Linked DNA regions of Priestia megaterium. The protein of the gene in region 3 interacts with the protein of the main gene of each other region in a pairwise test. Links are inferred from orthologs where the notes say so. Each region holds a gene or a part of one and is shown on either strand. Other genes may lie near its edges. The genes, in order: yhbY, hfq and rho.

Region 1 (7,512 bases), 570 kb from region 3 along the record:
CCGCCTGTGCGATAGATATAAAAAGCCAACCCAACTGCTAAGCAAATACACCCAATTAGCCATTGTTTTTTTGAAAAAGTCAACTTGTACACTCCTTTGAATTTTGAAGTAACGTCATAAATTCCATTACGTCTTCATAGTGTTTAGAAGAAAAGGCTTTTGAAGGAGGGAATGAATCAGTGAACATAGGGTTTATCGGAACAGGAAACATGGGGAAAATATTAATTGATGCGTTTATTGAATCAAAAGCCGTACGTCCTTCTAAAATTACTATTATGAATCGTACAAAAAAAAGGGCCAAAGAGATTCAACAGCAGCATAAAAAAATTCATGTTGCTGATACAGCTGAAGAAGTTGTTCACGCATCCAAAGTCATTTTTATTTGTGTTAAGCCATTGGATATTCACCCCCTTTTAATAAAATTAGAACCACTGCTGACGAAAGATCACTGCATTGTATCCATTACCAGTCCAATTAGCGTAGAACAAATCGAACGCCTCATTCCGAGTCAAGCAGCTAGAATTATCCCTAGCATTACGAATCGGGCATTAGCAGGTGTTTCTCTTTTCACGTTTGGAGAAAGATGTACGCCTTTTTACCAAAATTATTTACATGAATTATTTTCATCTATGTCAAAGCCTGTGGCTATTGATCAAACGATTACCCGCGTATCATCCGATATCGTAAGCTGCGGTCCTGCATTCTTCAGCTTTTTGCTTCAACGCTTTATTGATGCAGCAGTTCAAGAAACAAATATTTCTGAAGAAGAAGCTACCGTCATGGCCAGCGATATGATTATTGGAATGGGAAAACTGTTGGAAAAAGAAATATTTACGCTTCCTACCTTGCAGGATAAAGTATGCGTAAAAGGCGGTGTAACCGGAGAAGGTATTAAAGTTTTAGAAGCTGAACTCGGAGAGATGTTTGTGCACGTATTTCAAAAAACACACGAAAAATTTGACGAAGACATTGAGCTTGTTCACAATCAGTTTGATAGTCTTATTCCATAATTTCTGTAGAAATCCTGCTTTGAAACAAAAAAAGAAGCCTCTACTCGGCTTCTTTTTTTTGCGCAGAGAAAAAGATGCGCTCACTGTTTGAAGTAGGCTTACTCATTTTGAAATCTGCACTTACTTCTATATTTATAAAACCAGCTTGGCTCAACCATGATTGATAATGGTCAATCGACCAAGTGCGCTGAGCATGCACCTCATCAAAGCGATGATATGCATCGATTTCTTCATCATAAGCAAAAAACGTAATATCATGCTCTACACGCATGTCTGTATCGTCATAGGTGCAGTTCCAAATATATGACACGTCTTCATCTACATAAGAAAAAGATTGATTTCCAAATACGTCCTTCATCTTGTGCACTGAATGAACATCAAATATAAAGAGCCCACCTGGTTTTAAGTGTTTATATACACGTTGAATGGTTTCTTGAACTTCTTTATCACTTTGCAAATAGTTCAAAGAATCACAAAAGATTACTACACAATCAAACTCTTTCAATAACTCAAGTTCCGCCATGTTTTGCTGAAAAAGAGATAGCGTTACCCCTGCTTCTGCTGCCTTCTCTTGAGCTACCATAAGCATATCATCAGACAAATCAACGCCGACTACGGAGAAACCTTCTTTTGCAAATCGAACGGAGAGTTCTCCCGTGCCGCAGGCAAGGTCTAATATACTGTTAGGCTTTGTTTTTGCTTTTGCCACCTGCTGATTAAAAAATTCAGCCCAATCGTCATACGGAACGTCTGCCATTAGCTGATCATATACGTAGGCAAATTCTCCGTACCTGCTCATAGCTGTAGCTCTTCTGAACTTACAAATGGTGCATCTCCCCATAAGCGTTCTAAGTTATAATATCCGCGCTCATCTTTATGGAAAATGTGAACCACAACATCTCCAAGATCAACAAGCACCCACTTAGCCTGCTCAAACCCTTCTAAACGCTTCACAGAAATGCCTTGTTCGTGTGCTTTTTCTTTAATTTCACGAGCAATTGCCTGCACTTGTTTATCTGAGTTACCGTGACAAATAACAAAATAATCTGCCACAAGTGAGATTCCTTCCATATTTAACGCTACGATATCGATTGCTTTTTTATCATCGGCTGCTTCTACAACAAGAGATAGCAATTCACGTTCAGTCATGTGTTTGACCTCCTAAGATTAAATCATTATATGTCATCATCGTATCGGGATAAACGGCCTGATGTTTGGTCATTAAAAAAGAAATAGTATTCTTTAATGATTGAATAAGTGCTGCATTTAAGTCGGTTTTAGCTAACTCCCGCACTTCATCAACACCTGGAAATCTCCTTCCAGGTTCAATATAATCAGCAACGTACACAATTTTTTCAAGTAACGTCATGCCAGGTCTTCCGGATGTATGGTAAGCAATTGCATCCAATACTTCCTTATCCGTAATCCCTACTTCATTTCTCACTAAAAACGCGCCTACTGGAGCATGCCATAATTCGGTATTGTATTCCAATAAAGAAGGGTTCATGTTTTGATCAATAATAATTTGCTTCATCTCTTCCTTTGGACGAAACTTGGCATAGTCATGAAAAATAGCAGCCAGTTCTGCTTTTTTTTCGTCTGCTTCAAAACGTTTAGCTAATTCAATTGCTGTTTCCATTACCCCGACAGTATGAATATAACGACGTTCTGTTAACTGTTTCTTTACGATTTCTAATGCCTCAGTTCGATTCATATAATTGATTCTCCTCGATATATTGTTTAACACCAGCAGGTATAAAATAACGAATGGTTTCTTTCTTTACTACTCGTTCGCGAATAAAGGAAGAGGAGACATCAAACTGCGGAACTTCTACTTCTTTTATCGGGTAAGGGGACGTAATGGTATACCCCGGGCGCTTTACACCTACAAATGTAACCAAATTGACTAATTCATCAATTTCATACCACTTCGGCAAATATTCTACCATATCAGCACCAATGATGAAATGAAACTGATACGTTGGATATTTCTCTGTTAGTATTCTCATCGTATCATATGTATATGAAGGCTCTTTGCGCTCAAATTCAATCGGCTGCAGGGTGAATTGATCATGTTCTTCAATAGCTAGCTTTAGCATTTGTAAACGATGATATGGCTCAATAGGCTCTTTGATTGTTTTATGAGGTGGAATATATGACGGCATGAACCATATCTCATCTAATTTCAAGGCATGCAAAACCTCATTTGCCATCATTAAATGCCCCAAATGAGGCGGATTGAACGTTCCACCTAAAATTCCAATACTCTTCAACAATCCCCGACTCCTTTAATTTACTTCATTTTTAAATAGAGCGGGTTTCCCCGCTCTATTTCATTTCACTTTTGGAAGCATTAACTGCTTATTTTCACGTGATTCTTTATATAACACAATTGTATTTCCAATCACTTGTACAAGCTCTGCTTTTGTTCCTTTTGTTAATCGAGCAGCAACCGTGTCACGATCTTCGTCACAGTTTTGCAGAATGCTTACTTTTAATAATTCTCTTGCTTCTAATGCATCAGCAATTTGACCAATCATATTTTCATTGACTCCACCTTTTCCTACTTGGAAAATTGGATTTAAATGATGTGCTTTTGAACGTAAAAAACGTTTTTGTTTACCTGTTAACATAAAAACCTCCGTTGTATCTTATCTCTTAGTTAGTGTTGAAAGAACAATGTGTTCCATTGCCTCTTCGTCAGGACGGACCTTCGTCCATTTTTCAAATGCAAGTGCACCTTGCAGTACAAACATACCGACACCGTTATGAGTGCCTGCCCCTTTTGCTTCAGCCTCTTTCAAAAGCTTTGTTTTTAAAGGGTTGTAAATAATATCGCTGACTACCGCTTCTTTTTGCAATAAAGTAAGTGCTAAAGGCAGCTCATCAACGTTAGGATACATCCCCACCGAAGTGGTATTAATAATAATATCGAATGTATCTAGTTGTTTTTCCGCATCAGAAATAGACATCGCCGCCGTTTTCGTCGAAAAAGGCAGCTCGTTAGCTAGTAAAGCTGCTTTTTCGACGGTACGATTGCATATCGCAATTACATCGGGAGCGTGCTGAGCTGCAATTGTATAAAAAATAGCTTTTGCAGCTCCTCCAGCTCCAATAATTAAAATTCTTTTTTGGGATAAGCCGCCTTCTACTGCTTTGAGTAAAGAAGTCACATACCCCTCTCCGTCGGTATTGTATCCAATATAACGGCCATCTTGATTAACAACTGTATTTACAGCGCCAATTGCCTTTGCTAATGAATCGACTTCATCCAAATGATTCATAATATCAACTTTATACGGAATCGTGACATTAAATCCTTGAATGTTTTTATCTTTTAGCTCTCCAATAGCTGACTCAAAATGAACAGGTTCAATTGGAAAAGCCTCATAATGCGCATCCATGTTCAGACGTTTAAAGGCATCATTTTGCATCAATGGCGATAGTGAATGCCCAAGCGGATAACCAACTAGCCCATATAATGTACTCAAGATTTTTTCCCCTTTTTGTTTAAATTAAAGAATCGCGCACAAATACGCCGACTCCTTTTGGTGCATGCGCCACAACTTTTGAACCTGACTCATTAACCGTCACCCAGCCAAGCCCTGAAAAAACAATATCCGTCTTTTCATTTTTGATTGTAAATTCATGTGCAACAAGTTCAGGAAACTCACTCATTTGCTCTGGGCGCGGCGGCTGAAGCAGTTCACCTGCTTGCTTTTCATACAACTCATCTGCTTTTTCAAGCTTTGTACGATGGATATGCAAATCATTCGATACATAACATGTTAACGACTTGCGGCCTCCCTGTACATAATCTAAGCGCGCCAGTCCTCCAAAGTATAGCGTTTGCCCTTCGTTTAGCTGATAAACCTTCGGCTTTATTTCTTTTTTAGGAGAAATTAACTTTAAGTCTCGTTTATCTACATAGTGAGCCATTTGATGATGATTAATAATGCCAGGCGTATCATATAAAGACGCGCCGTTATCAAGCGGGATATCAATCATATCAAGCGTTGTGCCCGGATATTGAGACGTAGTAATAATATCTTTTTCTCCCGTTACTTCTTTAATAATGGCATTAATAAATGTCGATTTACCAACGTTTGTACATCCAACAACATATACATCTTTACCTTCGCGATAATGTTCAATGGCTTCGGCAATTTCTCGAATTCCTTGTCCTTTTTGCGCGCTCATGAGGAACACATCCACTGATTTTAGGCCAAGCTCTTTCGCTTCTCGCTTCATCCAATGAATTAGTTTATTTTTCTTTATAGACTTCGGCAGTAAATCTGCTTTATTTCCCACTAAAAGAACCTTATTATTTCCAACAAATCGATGCAAACCAGGTAACCAGCTGCCGTTAAAGTCAAAGATATCTACAACTTTTACAACCAAACCGTCCGTTTGACCAATTCCATTTAAGATTTTTAAAAAATCATCGTCTGTTAAGGAAACATCTTGTACTTCATTATAATGCTTCAAGCGAAAGCATCGCTGGCAAATAATAGCTTCTTTTTCTAATGCTGATTTTGGAGCGTAGCCAAGTTCATTCGGTCGTTCTGTTTGAATCTCCACTCCGCATCCTACGCACTGTATTTTTTCTTCACTCACGTTTTAATCCTCCCAGTTAATCATACCTTTTCGTTTCATCCAACCTAAAATTCTTCGTTCCATTTTACGGTTAAATTTCGTTACAAATCCATCTGTTTGCGCAACTGGTACAACCAAAACCGTATATACGCCTAGGCGATTTCCTCCTAATACATCCGTTAAAAGCTGGTCGCCAATGACCACAACCTCATCTTTTTGCAGCTCCATATCACGAAGAGCTCTTCTAAATGCTTTACGCATCGGTTTGCGTGCTTTATATACAAATGGAAGTCCAACTGGATCTGAAAACAGCTTGACTCGTTTCTCCACATTATTCGATACAATCGTAATTTTAATTCCACTATCTTTCATTAACTGAAACCACTCAATTAATTCCGGAGTGGCATCAGGGCGATCCCATTCCACCAACGTGTTATCTAAGTCGGTAATAATTCCTTTTATCCCGCGCTCTTTCAAATCGTCTGGCTTAATTTGAAACACGTTTTTCACATGTTCATTTGGTAAAAAAAGTTTCAACACGTATCATGCACCTCGAATATATAGTTACATACTAAAATTAACGCCGTCTATCATTATAACGACTTCTTGTTATTTTCCAACCTAAAATTTTATTCTCTTCAAAAACAGGTCTTTTCTTAGTATAAAGGATATGCCTTGTGAATGCTTTAACTTTATACAGAAAGTTATTGACAAAAGGCAGTAAACCTCCATTTGTTCGTGAGCTTACGATATATTTACCCACTGCAAACTTAAAATAAAAAATAGTGCAGAAAACGTTTATTACTTATCAAATAGGGTAAGTGGTAAACAAATTCTGTTAAAAGTTTTCGACAAAAAATGATAACCCCAACTATGTGGATAAGGTTATACACATTATCCTCTGTTATAGTTCAGCAATTAATGGTAATTATAAACAACATACCCACATTTTATCCACCGAAAGCTGTGGATAACAGAACGATTGTTCCTTTATTTGATTCATGTTAGATTATAAATAAGGAATTTATTAGCATTTAAATATAACTTTTTAGGATATTTATTTTAGTAGGAGGTGGCGGCAATCTTATGAGAAAATTATCAGATGAGCTGCTTATTGAGTCATACAGCAAAGCAACCGAACTGCAATTAAGCCCTGATTTTATAAAATTAATTGAAGAGGAAATTGAAAGAAGATCATTAAAGATTAGCATACAAATTCCTTCTTAACGAATAAAAGAGCCTTCTTAATAAAAGAAAGCTGCATCTTCATTTATCTATCTACTCTTTTATTATATAGGCTCTATTTTTTCAAATGAGCAATTGGTTCTCCACATTTTACGTAAGAACCTGAGTGGACGTTAGAATCAAAAGTGATTGAGTTCTTCTCAAATAATAAAATGACAGTCGAGCCAAACGTGAAGTAAGCCATTTCTTCCCCTTTTTCGACTACTTCTTTTTTAGAAACCGCTTCAATGCTGTTTATAAACATGGCTCCTACTTTTACCATCAGCATGTGACCATTTTCAAATGTTAACTCCGTGAGCTTCCGGAAATTTTTCACAAGCGGTTCTTTCCCATACTTGATTCCTAATGAATTTACTGGATAAGACTTTTGTCCAACGGTCCACGTATTCCCTACTTGTGCTTTAAGAGGACTGTGAATGCGATGATAGTCTTTTGGACTAAGATAGAGGATGATAAACTGTCCTTCTATATATTTTTCAAGAATGAGATCATTTGAAACCATTTCCTGTATAGAATAAGGTTTGTTTTTTACAATCATTTCTTTTTGAGGCGTAATGACTCCATATGCTTCTATCTTTGCATCTACAGGACTGACAACGCTGTCTTTCTGCTGATCGACCGGACGGGCAGAAGGCTTCAAACGACGAATAAATAGCTCGTG
Region 2 (5,152 bases), 1.0 Mb from region 3 along the record:
GAAGGACGAATGCCGTACCCTTTTGAACGCTGAATGCCTATCATCTTTGTATGCTCATGAATAGACGCTTTCACTTCTTCAAAATCCACTTGACCTTCCTCAGTTAAATCTACTGATTTATAGCTAATGTTATATTCTTTTAAAGAACCTACACCGCTTCCTCGTATGCCAACGATTTCTTCAAGCGTGTCATAAGGCTTTCCGGTTATATATAATAGTTCATCTCCAGGACGCAGTACACCAAACAGCGAAATGCCGATTGCATGCGTGCCTGAAATAATTTGCGGACGCACTAGACATGCTTCTGTTCCAAAAACGTCCGCATATACTTTCTCCAACGTATCGCGGCCTAGATCGTCGTAGCCATACCCCGTTGTCGGATTAAAATGTGAATCACTCACTCGGTTTTGCTGAAAGCTTTGCAGCACTCGAAATTGATTTGCTTCAATACGCTCGTCAATTTTCTCATGTACGGGCTTAATCTGCTTTTCTACTTTTGCAGCAAGTTCCCGAATGCGTGCCCCGTTTTTTAACTGATCAAACATCATTTCTTTGTTCCTCAACTTTCTTCAAGCGTTTGTAGCTTTTTGTAAAGGGGATGCTCTTTTGCAATATACCCTTTGCACTGATACTTCTCAGTTTCTTCATTGAACTTTAACGACTCAAGAATAGAGACCGTTTTTAGTTCAGCGAGCATTTTTCCTTCATAAGCCGGCAGCAGCACATGAAAAAACGCCATTTCTTTTTTCATTTCTTCTTGAATTCTTTCCCCAAGCTTCACTAAATCCGTAGCTTTAAAAGCGCTCATTGATAACGATGTTGAAGCGGATGGGACAAATAGTTCATGCTGCATATCTTCTTTATTGTAAACTGTTAGCATCGGAATGTTCGTTACGTTCAGCTCTTCTAGTAAGCGATGCACTGTTTTTTCGTGGTTGTTGTAATCTGGATTAGATGAATCTACCACGTGCAGAACAAGGTCAGCTTCGGTTACTTCTTCAAGTGTTGAACGGAACGCGGCTACTAACGTTGTTGGAAGATCTTGAATAAATCCAACCGTATCCGTTAACAGCGCCGTTAATCCTGACGGAAGCGTATACTGTCTTGTCGTTGGATCAAGAGTTGCAAACAGCTGATTTTCTTCAAAAATACCAGCTTCTGTTAAGCGGTTAAAGATCGTCGATTTACCAGCGTTCGTATAGCCCACAATTGCAATTTGATAGACATGATTACGCTTACGTCTTTCTCGATAACGTTCGCGGTGACTTACCACTGTCTTTAACTGACGCTTAATTTCATCAATTTTACGGCGAATATGTCTGCGGTCACTTTCAAGTTTCGTTTCACCAGGACCTCTTGTTCCAATTCCGCCTCCAAGACGCGACAAAGCGGTACCTTGTCCTACTAACCTAGGCAGCAGATAATTTAATTGAGCAAGTTCCACCTGCATTTTTCCTTCTCGCGTTTGAGCACGCTGTGCGAAGATATCCAAAATCAGCTGCGTGCGGTCAATAACACGCGCAGATAACCCTGCTGACAAATTGCGGATTTGACTGGGTGACAATTCATCATTAAATACAATTAAATCAGGCTCTAACTCTTCTTCAAGAGCCACAAGTTCTTCTACTTTCCCTTTTCCAATATAAGTAGCTGGATGAATGCGATCGCGCTTTTGCGTTAACCTTACCAGCACTTCGCCTTTTGCAGTCTCAGTTAAAGATGCTAGCTCATCCATTGAATATTCAAAACGTTCGTCATCGTCATGAAGCTGACATCCGACTAAAATTACGCGTTCAAGTTCAGTATTCATTTCTGCTGTCAAAGATTTTTCCTTCCCTTACTATTAAATTGACAAATCATTCATATCATATCAAAAAAATCTCCATTTCTCCATCTTTGCAAAAGAGACAGAATACATTGTCTTTTACTAGTTTAACACCCTTTTTAAAATCTATAAAACGATGATTAAAAAAACATTGAAATATCACGAAATTCTGTATACAATTTGAATTGGTTTACTTATCGAAATTTGAATCAGGCTGCCTGATTTTAAAATAATAGTCGCTACTTGGTGAAAACAGAATAAAGGGGATAGCATCATGACTTGGGACGTACTTAGCATTATTGGAACGATTGCTTTTGCAATCAGCGGAGCTTTCATTGCGATGGAAGAGGAATATGATATTTTAGGCGTTTACATACTCGGAATCGTAACGGCTTTTGGCGGAGGAGCCATTCGAAACCTGCTTATCGGTGTACCGGTGTCTGCCCTTTGGGAACAAGGACTCTTTTTTCAAATTGCTTTATTATCTATCACTGCCACTTTTTTATTTCCAAACAATATCTTAAAACATTGGAAGCGATGGGGAAATTTTTCGGACGCCATTGGCCTTGCAGCATTCGCGATTCAAGGAGCGCTTTATGCCACTCATATGAACCATCCGCTTAGCGCGGTTATTGTAGCTGCGGTCTTAACAGGAAGCGGCGGGGGGATTATCCGAGATTTATTAGCACGCCGAAAGCCTACTGTTCTTAAAGATGAAATTTATGCCGTATGGGCGATTATCGCAGGATTTAGCGTAGGGCTCCATATTACAAACACGCCTGTAGAACTTTATACGTTATTTATCTTGCTTGTAGGCCTTCGGATGTGTTCATACATTTACAAATGGCGCCTGCCGATTAAAACGATTCGACAACCAAATATGTAGAAAAAAGCCTTTCATGACGAAAGGCTTTTTTTCACAGCTGAATATCGCTTGACGTTAAAGTTAAAAGCTCGTTACGTTCAAAGCTTTCTTCTTCTAAAAGCCTCATGGATTGAGTACGTATGGAACGTTCAATAATGTTTCGCACATATCGACCGTTACTAAAATCCCTAGGCGTCTGATTGTACTTCACGTCCATAAAATGATCTTTTAGCTTTTTATAGGCCTCTGTACTAAACTGATACTGCCTGTCATTCATCATGTGACCCGCAATGTCCATCAGTTCATTAACATCATAATCCGGAAAATCAAAAATAAACGGAAACCTAGAGCGCAGTCCTGGATTAAGACTTAAGAAATTTTCCATTTCTCTTGGATAACCAGCTAAAATCAATACAAACTTATCATTTGAATCTTCCATATGTTTGACCAATGTATCAATCGCTTCTTTTCCAAAATCTTTTTCTCCCCCTCTTGCAAGAGAATAAGCCTCATCGATAAATAAAATACCTCCAAGCGCTTTTTTTACAAGATCTCTCGTTTTCTGAGCGGTATGACCAATGTATTCTCCAACTAAATCTGCACGCTCTGCTTCAATTAAATGTCCTTTAGACAAGATGTTCATATTCAAAAATAATTTACCCAGCAGGCGGGCTACCGTCGTTTTCCCTGTTCCTGGATTTCCTTTAAACATCATATGCAGCGCCTGCTTTCCCGCTTTTAAGCCCTGTTCCTCTCTTTTTTTGTTAATATATAGCCACGCATATATTTCTTTTATCATTTTTTTCAATTCTTCCATTCCAACCAGTCCGCTCATTTCTCGTTCAATTTCCCGAAGCGGCTCATGATTTATCACAGCTTTTTTGGCAGGACGCGGAATTGATGTCGTATACGATTTTTCCTTTTTTGTTTCATTATTTAAAATGATATTAATTTGCCCATTATTTTTAAGAGTTATCGGCTGTTCCACCATGTTCACCTCTCGTTTCATCCCACTTCTCTGTATCGCATAGCTGCATGCGATGAACGATACGAAGACAATGATCTCTTATTACCGAAGAAATAATCGTCTATTATAAGGTTTATGTTCAATGAGTAAAAACAATGTTAAGAAACTTTTCTAAGCCTTTATTTACATAAAAAAAGCATCCGAATATGCGGATGCTTCTCTTTAATCTCTATTCAAGTTCTACTGTAATATTTTTATTTGGTACAAATGTCGAAATCGCATGTTTATAAATCAGCTGCTGTTTTCCTTCAGATTCAATTAGCACAGTAAAATTATCAAATCCTTTAATTAGTCCTCTTAATTGAAAACCATTTAAAAGAAATACCGTCACATAGATATTTTCTTTACGTAATTGATTTAAAAATTGATCTTGAATATTAACTGATTGTTTCATTATTCGGCCTCCTCGTTTCTCTATCTGTTTACTTAATTCGCTTCTTTCTTCAGCTTTCCTGCAATATATGTAAAAATTTCAGCAAACTTTTCGGGAAATTTGTCAACTTCCATCTCTATCCATTTTACAGGCATTTTATTTCGAAACCATGTTAACTGACGCTTTGCATATCTGCGTGAATTTTGTTTCAACTGTTCAACGGCTTCTTCGAGCGTACAGCGTCCCTCAAAATAAGCATAAAGCTCTTTGTAGCCGATAGCTTGAATTGATTGTACATCATGCAGACCACTTTCGTACAATGATTTGACTTCCTCAAGCAGTCCAGCCTGCATCATCATATCGACTCGGTGATTAATTCTCTCATATAATACGTCTCGATCCATTGTAAGTCCAATAATGGTTACATCGTATAATAACTCTTGCGACTGTTCTTTTGTATAGTCACTGAATTTTTTGCCGGTTACTTCATAAACTTCAAGCGCTCGAATTACACGGCGATGGTTATTTTTATGAATAGCAGCCGCACTGTCTGGGTCAATTTCTTTGAGCTTCTCATACAGGGGATCAATGCCATGAGCTTTAATAAATACTTCCATTCGTTCACGAACTTTTTCATCACTAGGCGTTTCTGTGAACTGATAATCATAAATAACGGATTGAATATAAAGACCCGTCCCTCCAACAATCATCGGCATTTTTCCTTTAGCATGAATATCATCGATTTGTTTTCTTACAATCTCTTGAAATTCTGCCACAGAAAACGATTCATCCGGCTCCTTAATATCGATCAGGTAATGGGGAACACCCTGCATCTCTTCTTCTGACACCTTTGCTGTTCCGATATCCATCCCTTTATAAATTTGCATCGAATCACCTGAAATAATTTCTCCGTCTAACTGTTTGGCAAGTTCAATGCTTAATTTTGTTTTACCAACCGCAGTTGGTCCAATAATGACAATAAGTTTTGGTTTCTCTCCCGTCATAACAACACTACTTTCATCTATAGGCATTCACATCATTCCATTTTATCCAAATGGTCAT
Region 3 (7,494 bases):
TTTCCGAATTTAACGTGAACAGATTCATTTACGCCTTCTTCTTTTAGCACTTCTTTCGCAATTGTCTCAAGCGCTGGCAAATTTTCTTTAATTGTTTTTCGAGCTACAGTTACAGATGTTAAATCTTTTACCCATTCTGTAATTTGTTCGTTCACACGGTCACGAATCAGACGTTTTACGTACTGATCTTTTTCACCGTCGCTGTTTGCTAAAATACGCAGTCGAATTGCCTCGTCTGGAATGACTGCAGGCTGATCTGCCTGCACTTGGTTATGTGTATATATAAGTTGAGCATTTGCTCCAATAATTAATAAAATAAAATAAATGATAGCATATTTCTTCATTTCGGCCACCGCCCTTTCATAGGAACAGTATGGCCGAAAGCAAGATATCTTAAACTAGTAATTTAGTAAAAAAATGCATGATTTTCAAAAACCAAAGGGAAAATCATTCCCTCTGATTTTTTTAGTTATCACGAAGTTGTGCAAAAACCATTCGATCTTTTCCATTAATATCATATACACATTCTACAAAAGCTGTCGGAAACGTTTTTTGCAGCATCTCAGCTACATCTTTTGTCTGTCCGGCCCCGACCTCAAATCCAATAATACTGTTTGACTTCGTCACATATGGCAACTCTTCCATAAAACGTCGATAAAAATCCAGACCATCTTTTCCACCAAAAAGAGCTCGATTTGGCTCATGATCTTTTACCACTGTGGACAATTCATCATCTGCTGGAATATAAGGCGGATTAGACACAATTACATCAAATTTCTGATTTGATGATAGGAATGGTTGTAATAAATCTCCCTGTATAAACGTGACAGCAGCGTCCAGATTTTGAGCATTCTCCTTGGCTACATTTAAAGATTCTATAGCTATATCTGTTGCTGTAACATTGACGCTGTCAAGCTCCAACGCTAAAGTGATAGCAATCGCCCCACTTCCCGTTCCAATATCGACAAGCTCAATAGACTGGTGTTGAAATTCTTTTTTCATTCGAGAAATCATTCCATATACGAGCTCTTCTGTTTCCGGTCTTGGAATTAATACATGTTCGTTTACAATAAATGAACGTCCGTAAAATTCTTCTGTCCCGATGAGATATTGTACAGGCATCCCTGCTTTATGAGCATGGACATCTTGTTCAAACCTTTTTAGCGTTTCTTCTTCTAGTTCTTCCTGCAGAGCACCTAGCAAATGAGTTCTCGTCATCTGTAAGTGATGGCGAAGCAAGAGTTCTCCCGCGTTTTCATCTCGCTTTGCCTCTTTCAAAAAAGAAGAAGCCCACTTAAGGGCTTCAAATACTTTCATTAGTTCGAATCTTCCATTCGGCGCGCTTGGTCTTCCATTACTAATGCATCGATAATTTCATCAAGCTTGCCTTCTAAGATTTGATCTAGCTTTTGAATCGTCAGACCAATACGGTGGTCCGTTACGCGATTTTGCGGGAAATTATACGTACGGATACGCTCAGAGCGATCTCCTGATCCAACTGCTTGTTTGCGCGTTGCATCGTACTCTGCTTGTGCTTCTCGCTGGAATTTGTCGTACACGCGAGCACGCAATACTTTCATTGCTTTTTCTTTATTTTTAATTTGAGACTTTTCATCTTGACATGATACCACTGTATTTGTTGGTAAATGTGTTAAACGAACTGCCGACATCGTCGTATTAACACTTTGGCCACCAGGTCCACTTGAAGCAAATGTATCTACACGGATGTCTTTTTCATGAATGTCCACTTCAACTTCTTCCGCTTCAGGAAGACATGCTACCGTTGCTGTAGATGTATGAATACGACCGCCTGATTCTGTTTCAGGAACTCGCTGAACACGGTGTGCACCGTTTTCAAATTTCATCTTTGAGTACGCACCTTTACCGTTAATCATAAAGATAATTTCTTTATAACCGCCTACTCCAGTAGTCGTTGCTTCCATTACTTCTGTTTTCCAGCCTTGTGATTCAGCAAAACGAGAATACATGCGGTACAAATTAGCTGCAAATAACGCTGCTTCATCTCCACCAGCCGCTCCACGAACCTCCATGATTACGTTTTTATCATCGTTTGGATCTTTTGGAATTAATAAAATACGTAGCTTTTCAACTAGCTCTTCTTGCTGCGTTTCTAACTCGGCAATTTCTTCTTTGACCATGTCGCGCATATCTGCATCAAGCTTATCTTCAAGCATCGTTTTCGCTTCTGATAACTGCTCTTTTACATCTTTGTATTCCTGATAAGCGGCTACCGTTTGTTGTATATCTGATTGTTCCTTCGAATATTCTCTCAACTTAGAGGGGTTGTTTACGATCTCAGGGTCACTCAGAAGTTCGTTTAACTTCTCATAGCGCGCCTCTACCGCTTCTAAACGATCAAACACGTCATTCACCTCATTCTTTATCCATAACATTGTAATTATAGTATAGCTTTAAAATAGAGTCAAAACCTTGTTAATACACGTATATGAACAAAAAAACAGAACTGCGCGTTCTGTTTTTATCATCATAAAATTCTTGCTTTATTTTTCGACCATTTCGCTTGAGTCCACAGACACAGCCTGTCCTTTGGACTTTTGCACAACGTGGCAATGACGACATCTTGGTTCGTACGATTCAGACGCACCGACTAAAATAATAGGGTCGTCATAAGAAGCAGGCTCACCGTTAATCAAACGCTGCGTACGGCTCGCAGGAGAGCCACATGAAGCGCATACGGCCTGTAGCTTTGTTACCGATTCTGCAATAGCCATTAACTGGGGCATTTGTCCAAAAGGTTCACCTTTGAAGTCTTGGTCTAACCCTGCTACAATCACACGAAAGCCTTGATCTGCTAAAGATTGAACAATTTCTAAAATATCTGTGTCAAAAAACTGTACTTCATCTATCGCTACTACGTCTGTCTCTTCATTTACTCGCTTTAAAATATCGCGCGATGCTGAGATTGAATAAGCCATAACAGATGTACCATTATGTGAAACGACAGCTTCTTCACTATATCGATTATCAATTGCAGGCTTGAACACTTGTGCTTTTTGTTTAGCAAACTGCGTACGGCGCACACGTCGAATCAACTCTTCTGATTTCCCTGAAAACATACTGCCACAAATTACTTCTATCCAACCGCTTTGTTTCATTACGTACACCACTGCGGGACTCTCCCTTCTTCTCGTTCCGTTTCTGAGCGAACCGCTACTAACTTAATCTACGTCTTCTATGTAGATCTTATTCCTATGATAAAGTACCCACTTTTTTATCAAGCAGACACTGTTTTTCTACTTTTTTAAGCAAAAAAACAGGCAAGAAGTTAAGCTACTTGCCTGTTTGTTTCGACAATGTGATTATTTAAGACCGTATTTTTTGTTGAAGCGATCAACACGGCCACCAGCTTCAGCGAATTTTTGACGACCAGTGTAGAATGGGTGACATTCAGAACAAGTCTCAACGCGGATCTCTTCTTTTACAGAACCACTTTCAAATTCGTTTCCGCAAGTACATTTAACCATAACTGTTTTATAGTTTGGATGAATTCCTGTTTTCATTCGTTTCATCTCCTTCCGCCCTGAATCATTCTGAAACAGAGTTTATTGATAAAGATAGTGATGAAATAATAACTATTTCACTGTGTACTTTATCAACACACATGATGAAATTATAACAAGGGTTGTATGCTTTTGCAACCACATGTTTTATAACTTATCGTTTATTTGCTAGAAGCGTTTTTTTCTCTTCCGTTAACATCGAAAAGAACTCTTCATTTGTCTTTGTTTGACGTAAACGTTTTAAGAATTTTTCTGCAAAATCAGGAGCATCTGCCATTGATTTGCGAATTGCCCATAAGTGGTCTAAATGCTCTTTTGGAATTAACAGCTCTTCTTTACGTGTGCCTGAACGACGAATGTCAATCGCAGGGAAGATACGTTTTTCAGCTAGTGAACGATCTAGATGCAGTTCCATGTTACCTGTACCTTTAAATTCTTCATAAATAACATCATCCATACGAGAGCCTGTATCAATTAAGGCTGTTGCTAGAATGGTTAAGCTGCCTCCATCTTCAATGTTACGCGCAGCTCCAAAGAAGCGTTTTGGACGATGAAAAGCAGCTGGATCAATACCCCCTGATAGTGTACGACCGCTCGGTGGAATAACTAAGTTATAAGCACGAGCAAGTCTTGTAATGCTATCCATCAAAATGACAACATCTTTTTTGTGTTCGACAAGTCTCATCGCACGTTCAAGGACAAGTTCCGCTACTTTAATGTGATTTTCTGGCACTTCGTCAAATGTAGAACTGACAACATCACCGTCAACCGAACGCTCAATGTCCGTTACTTCTTCAGGACGCTCATCAATAAGAAGAACAATCAATTCCGCATCAGGATGATTGGTTGTAATGCTATTGGCAATTTCTTTTAACAGCATCGTTTTACCTGCCTTTGGCGGCGCAACAATTAGTCCCCTTTGCCCAAATCCAATTGGTGAAATCAAGTCAATAATACGCGTAGAGAAACTTCTTGGCTGAGTTTCCAGCAGCATTTGCTCATTTGGATAAATCGGGGTTAGTGCTGGAAAATGTACGCGTTCTTTTGACGTTTCTGGGTCTTCTCCGTTTACTGCTTCTACATGCAGTAACCCGTAGTAGCGCTCATTTTCTTTCGGAGGACGAACTTTCCCCGATACCTTGTCTCCATTACGCAGATCGAAGCGACGAATTTGTGAAGCTGAGATATAAATATCTTCTGAACTCGGTGAATAGTTAATTGGTCGTAAGAAACCGAATCCTTCTGACTGAATAATTTCAAGAACGCCTTCCATAAATAAAAGCCCATCTTGTTCAGCTTGAGCCTTTAAAATAGCAAAGACAAGTTCTTTTTTCGTTAATTTACTATAGTACGAAACTTTATACTCACGAGCATGTTCATATAGCTCTTTTAATTTCATATTTTCTAAACTGGATAATGTTAAGTTCATTAGGACACCACGCTTTATAATGAATAATTTTTAACCGTTCCTCCCATATTAAATTCAAATATAAAATTGAGAGATGATATGGATGGAATAAATCTGTGAAAATGGAGAATATAACCTTTGAAGTATAATAAGTAGAATCAATTGATTAACCATACACTTTTAGAAGAATAATTCCGACATAAAACCATTTATATTATCTTGATAAATTTAACGTAGCAATTTATATTCTAACCTTTTTCTATCTTTTTAATCAATCTTTTTTTACTTTAGAAGATGAATAAAAAAAAGGAAATTTAATAGCTTAAGAGAAGCAAGGAAAACCTTTTCATAATTTCACATTAAAGGAAATAAACTGGACGTTAAAATAAGAAGTGAAATTTATCTTTTAGCTTCCCCTTTTTATCTATTTACCCTATTCATAAATATATAAGCTACACAGACATAGAAGAACGTTCCTACACCTGTGTAGCTTATTTAACGGCTCATTTCTAGAATTTGCTTTCCTGACTGTTGTGCAATTTGCCTCTATGAATTTTGAAATTGTTCAATTTCTTCTTGAGTCATCTCTTCACGCCAAATCATTGCCCCTAAATCCGATAGCTTGTCTACTAAATGGCTGTAACCTCGGTCAATGTGCTCTAAACCAGTTACTTCTGTAATCCCTTTGGCCATTAAGCCTGCGGTTACAAGGGCTGCTCCTGCTCGTAAGTCCGACGCTTTCACACGTGCACCTTGTAAGTGAATGGGACCATTAATAATAGCTGAACGTCCTTCTACCTTAACAGATGCATTCATTCGTCTCAGCTCGTCAATATGCTTAAACCTTGCACCGTAAATTGTATCTGTCACAACGCTTGTACCTGATGCTCTTGTTAGAAGCGTCGTGAATGGCTGCTGTAAATCAGTTGGAAAACCTGGATATACTAACGTTTTAATATCTACGGGCTTCAACAGCTGACGAGTCGCTACGAGAATCTGATCTGAGCTTGTTTCGATATGAATACCCATTTCCCGCATTTTAGCCGTTAATGACTCTAGGTGCTGAGGGATAACGTTGTCAACAACAACTTCTTTTCCCATACTCGCTCCCATAATCATATACGTGCCTGCTTCAATTCGGTCTGGAATGATGGAATGACGGCATCCTTTTAATTGATCTACGCCATCAATTCGAATAACGTCCGTCCCTGCACCTTTAATACGGGCACCCATACTTGTCAGTAACGTAGCTACATCGATAATTTCAGGCTCTTTAGCAGCATTCTCGATAACGGTACGCCCTTTTGCTCTCACAGCAGCTAGCATGATATTGATTGTTGCTCCTACGCTCACAACGTCTAAATAAATTCGAGCACCAATCAGTTCATCAGCTCGAATGTAAATAGCTCCTTGCTCATTTGTTACTTTCGCACCAAGAGCTTCAAAGCCTTTAATGTGCTGATCGATTGGTCTTGGACCAAGGTAACAGCCTCCTGGAAGACCAACTACCGCTTTTTTAAAGCGTCCCAACATCGCCCCCATTAAATAATAAGAAGCGCGTAATTTTTTTACTTTTCCGTTCGGTAAAGGCATTGCAACCATTCCGGATGGATCTACTGTTAATTCGTCGTTATCAATGGTTACTTTCCCACCAATTTCTTCAACTAAATCCCCTAATAACTGCACGTCTGAAATATCAGGCAGACCTTCAATTGTAACAGGTGACTCGGCTAAAATTGTTGCTGGAATAAGCGCAACGGCACTATTTTTAGCACCACTGACGCGGACGGATCCACTTAAGGTAAAGCCACCTTGTATTTTTAACTTTTCCATTTATAGCTCCCTTCTAGTGAAAGAAAGTTTCTCACCTAGTAATTGAGGAAAATTTTGGTACAAAGAATACCTAAAAGAATGGTTATTTTTCCTATTACCTACTAGTGTACACGAAAATGAAAAAATCATGTATAGTTTCGACAAGATAAAAGAAAAATATGGCATTCACCTGTCAGGATGGTAAATGCCACACAAATTTATACATGTTTAGACATTTCGTTTTTCCCAATCTGCTAAAAATTGGTCAATTCCTGCATTTGTTAACGGATGTTTGAACAATTGCATTAAAACTTTGTAAGGAATTGTCGCAATATGTGCTCCATTTTTTGCAGCTTCTGTTACGTGCATCGGATGACGAATAGATGCTGCAATAATTTCGGATGGAATGTCATGAATTGCAAAAATATCTGCAATATCTGAGATTAAATCGAGGCCATTAAAACCAATATCGTCTAACCTTCCCAAGAAAGGCGATACGTAAGTAGCACCTGCTCTTGCTGCCATTAACGCTTGGTTAGCTGAGAAAATAAGCGTAACGTTTGTCTTAATACCTAAACTAGTAAATTCTTTTACTGCTTTTAAGCCATCTGGAGTCATCGGTACCTTGATTGTAATATTCGGCGCAATCGCAGCAAGCTCTTTTCCTTCGCGAATCATGCCTTCTGCATCAAGCGCAATCACTTCTGCACTTACAGATCCTTCAACGAACTC

The links.
Region 1: the proteins of rho (region 3) and yhbY interact in binary tests that used the Escherichia coli proteins (3 or more experiments, as listed by UniProt). The link is inferred for Priestia megaterium from one-to-one orthologs.
Region 2: the proteins of rho (region 3) and hfq interact in binary tests that used the Escherichia coli proteins (3 or more experiments, as listed by UniProt). The link is inferred for Priestia megaterium from one-to-one orthologs.

Annotation. Positions count from the first base shown.
Region 1 is NZ_CP023317.1:4,333,121-4,340,632, forward strand. Bases 1,994-4,906 are described here. They hold yhbY (ribosome assembly RNA-binding protein YhbY), read right to left. Parts: upstream 3,644-4,906; coding sequence 3,344-3,643; downstream 1,994-3,343. Other genes in these bases: rsfS (ribosome silencing factor), read right to left, coding at 1,994-2,159; yqeK (bis(5'-nucleosyl)-tetraphosphatase (symmetrical) YqeK), read right to left, coding at 2,152-2,724; CEQ83_RS22220 (nicotinate-nucleotide adenylyltransferase), read right to left, coding at 2,711-3,283; aroE (shikimate dehydrogenase), read right to left, coding at 3,662-4,501; yqeH (ribosome biogenesis GTPase YqeH), read right to left, coding at 4,521-4,906. Outside these bases: CEQ83_RS22195 (helix-hairpin-helix domain-containing protein), read right to left, coding at 1-83; late competence protein ComER, read left to right, coding at 180-1,010; CEQ83_RS22205 (class I SAM-dependent DNA methyltransferase), read right to left, coding at 1,051-1,809; more of rsfS, read right to left, coding at 1,806-1,993; more of yqeH, read right to left, coding at 4,907-5,627; CEQ83_RS22240 (YqeG family HAD IIIA-type phosphatase), read right to left, coding at 5,631-6,143; CEQ83_RS22245 (sporulation histidine kinase inhibitor Sda), read left to right, coding at 6,693-6,833; CEQ83_RS22250 (phosphatidylserine decarboxylase), read right to left, coding at 6,907-7,512.
Region 2 is NZ_CP023317.1:3,865,814-3,870,965, forward strand. The notes cover bases 2,500-5,152. They hold hfq (RNA chaperone Hfq), read right to left. Parts: upstream 4,112-5,152; coding sequence 3,887-4,111; downstream 2,500-3,886. Other genes in these bases: CEQ83_RS19820 (trimeric intracellular cation channel family protein), read left to right, coding at 2,500-2,711; spoVK (stage V sporulation protein K), read right to left, coding at 2,743-3,681; miaA (tRNA (adenosine(37)-N6)-dimethylallyltransferase MiaA), read right to left, coding at 4,144-5,094. In the rest of the region: CEQ83_RS19810 (methionine gamma-lyase family protein), read right to left, coding at 1-545; GTPase HflX, read right to left, coding at 560-1,822; more of CEQ83_RS19820, read left to right, coding at 2,100-2,499. UniProt on the Escherichia coli protein: RNA chaperone that binds small regulatory RNA (sRNAs) and mRNAs to facilitate mRNA translational regulation in response to envelope stress, environmental stress and changes in metabolite concentrations.
Region 3 is NZ_CP023317.1:4,900,603-4,908,096, forward strand. Bases 2,835-5,729 are described here. They hold rho (transcription termination factor Rho), read right to left. Parts: upstream 4,972-5,729; coding sequence 3,697-4,971; downstream 2,835-3,696. Other genes in these bases: CEQ83_RS25180 (thymidine kinase), read right to left, coding at 2,835-3,137; rpmE (50S ribosomal protein L31), read right to left, coding at 3,342-3,542; CEQ83_RS25195 (UDP-N-acetylglucosamine 1-carboxyvinyltransferase), read right to left, coding at 5,497-5,729. In the rest of the region: spoIIR (stage II sporulation protein R), read right to left, coding at 1-344; prmC (peptide chain release factor N(5)-glutamine methyltransferase), read right to left, coding at 466-1,317; prfA (peptide chain release factor 1), read right to left, coding at 1,317-2,384; more of CEQ83_RS25180, read right to left, coding at 2,523-2,834; more of CEQ83_RS25195, read right to left, coding at 5,730-6,783; fsa (fructose-6-phosphate aldolase), read right to left, coding at 6,991-7,494. UniProt on the Escherichia coli protein: Facilitates transcription termination by a mechanism that involves Rho binding to the nascent RNA, activation of Rho's RNA-dependent ATPase activity, and release of the mRNA from the DNA template.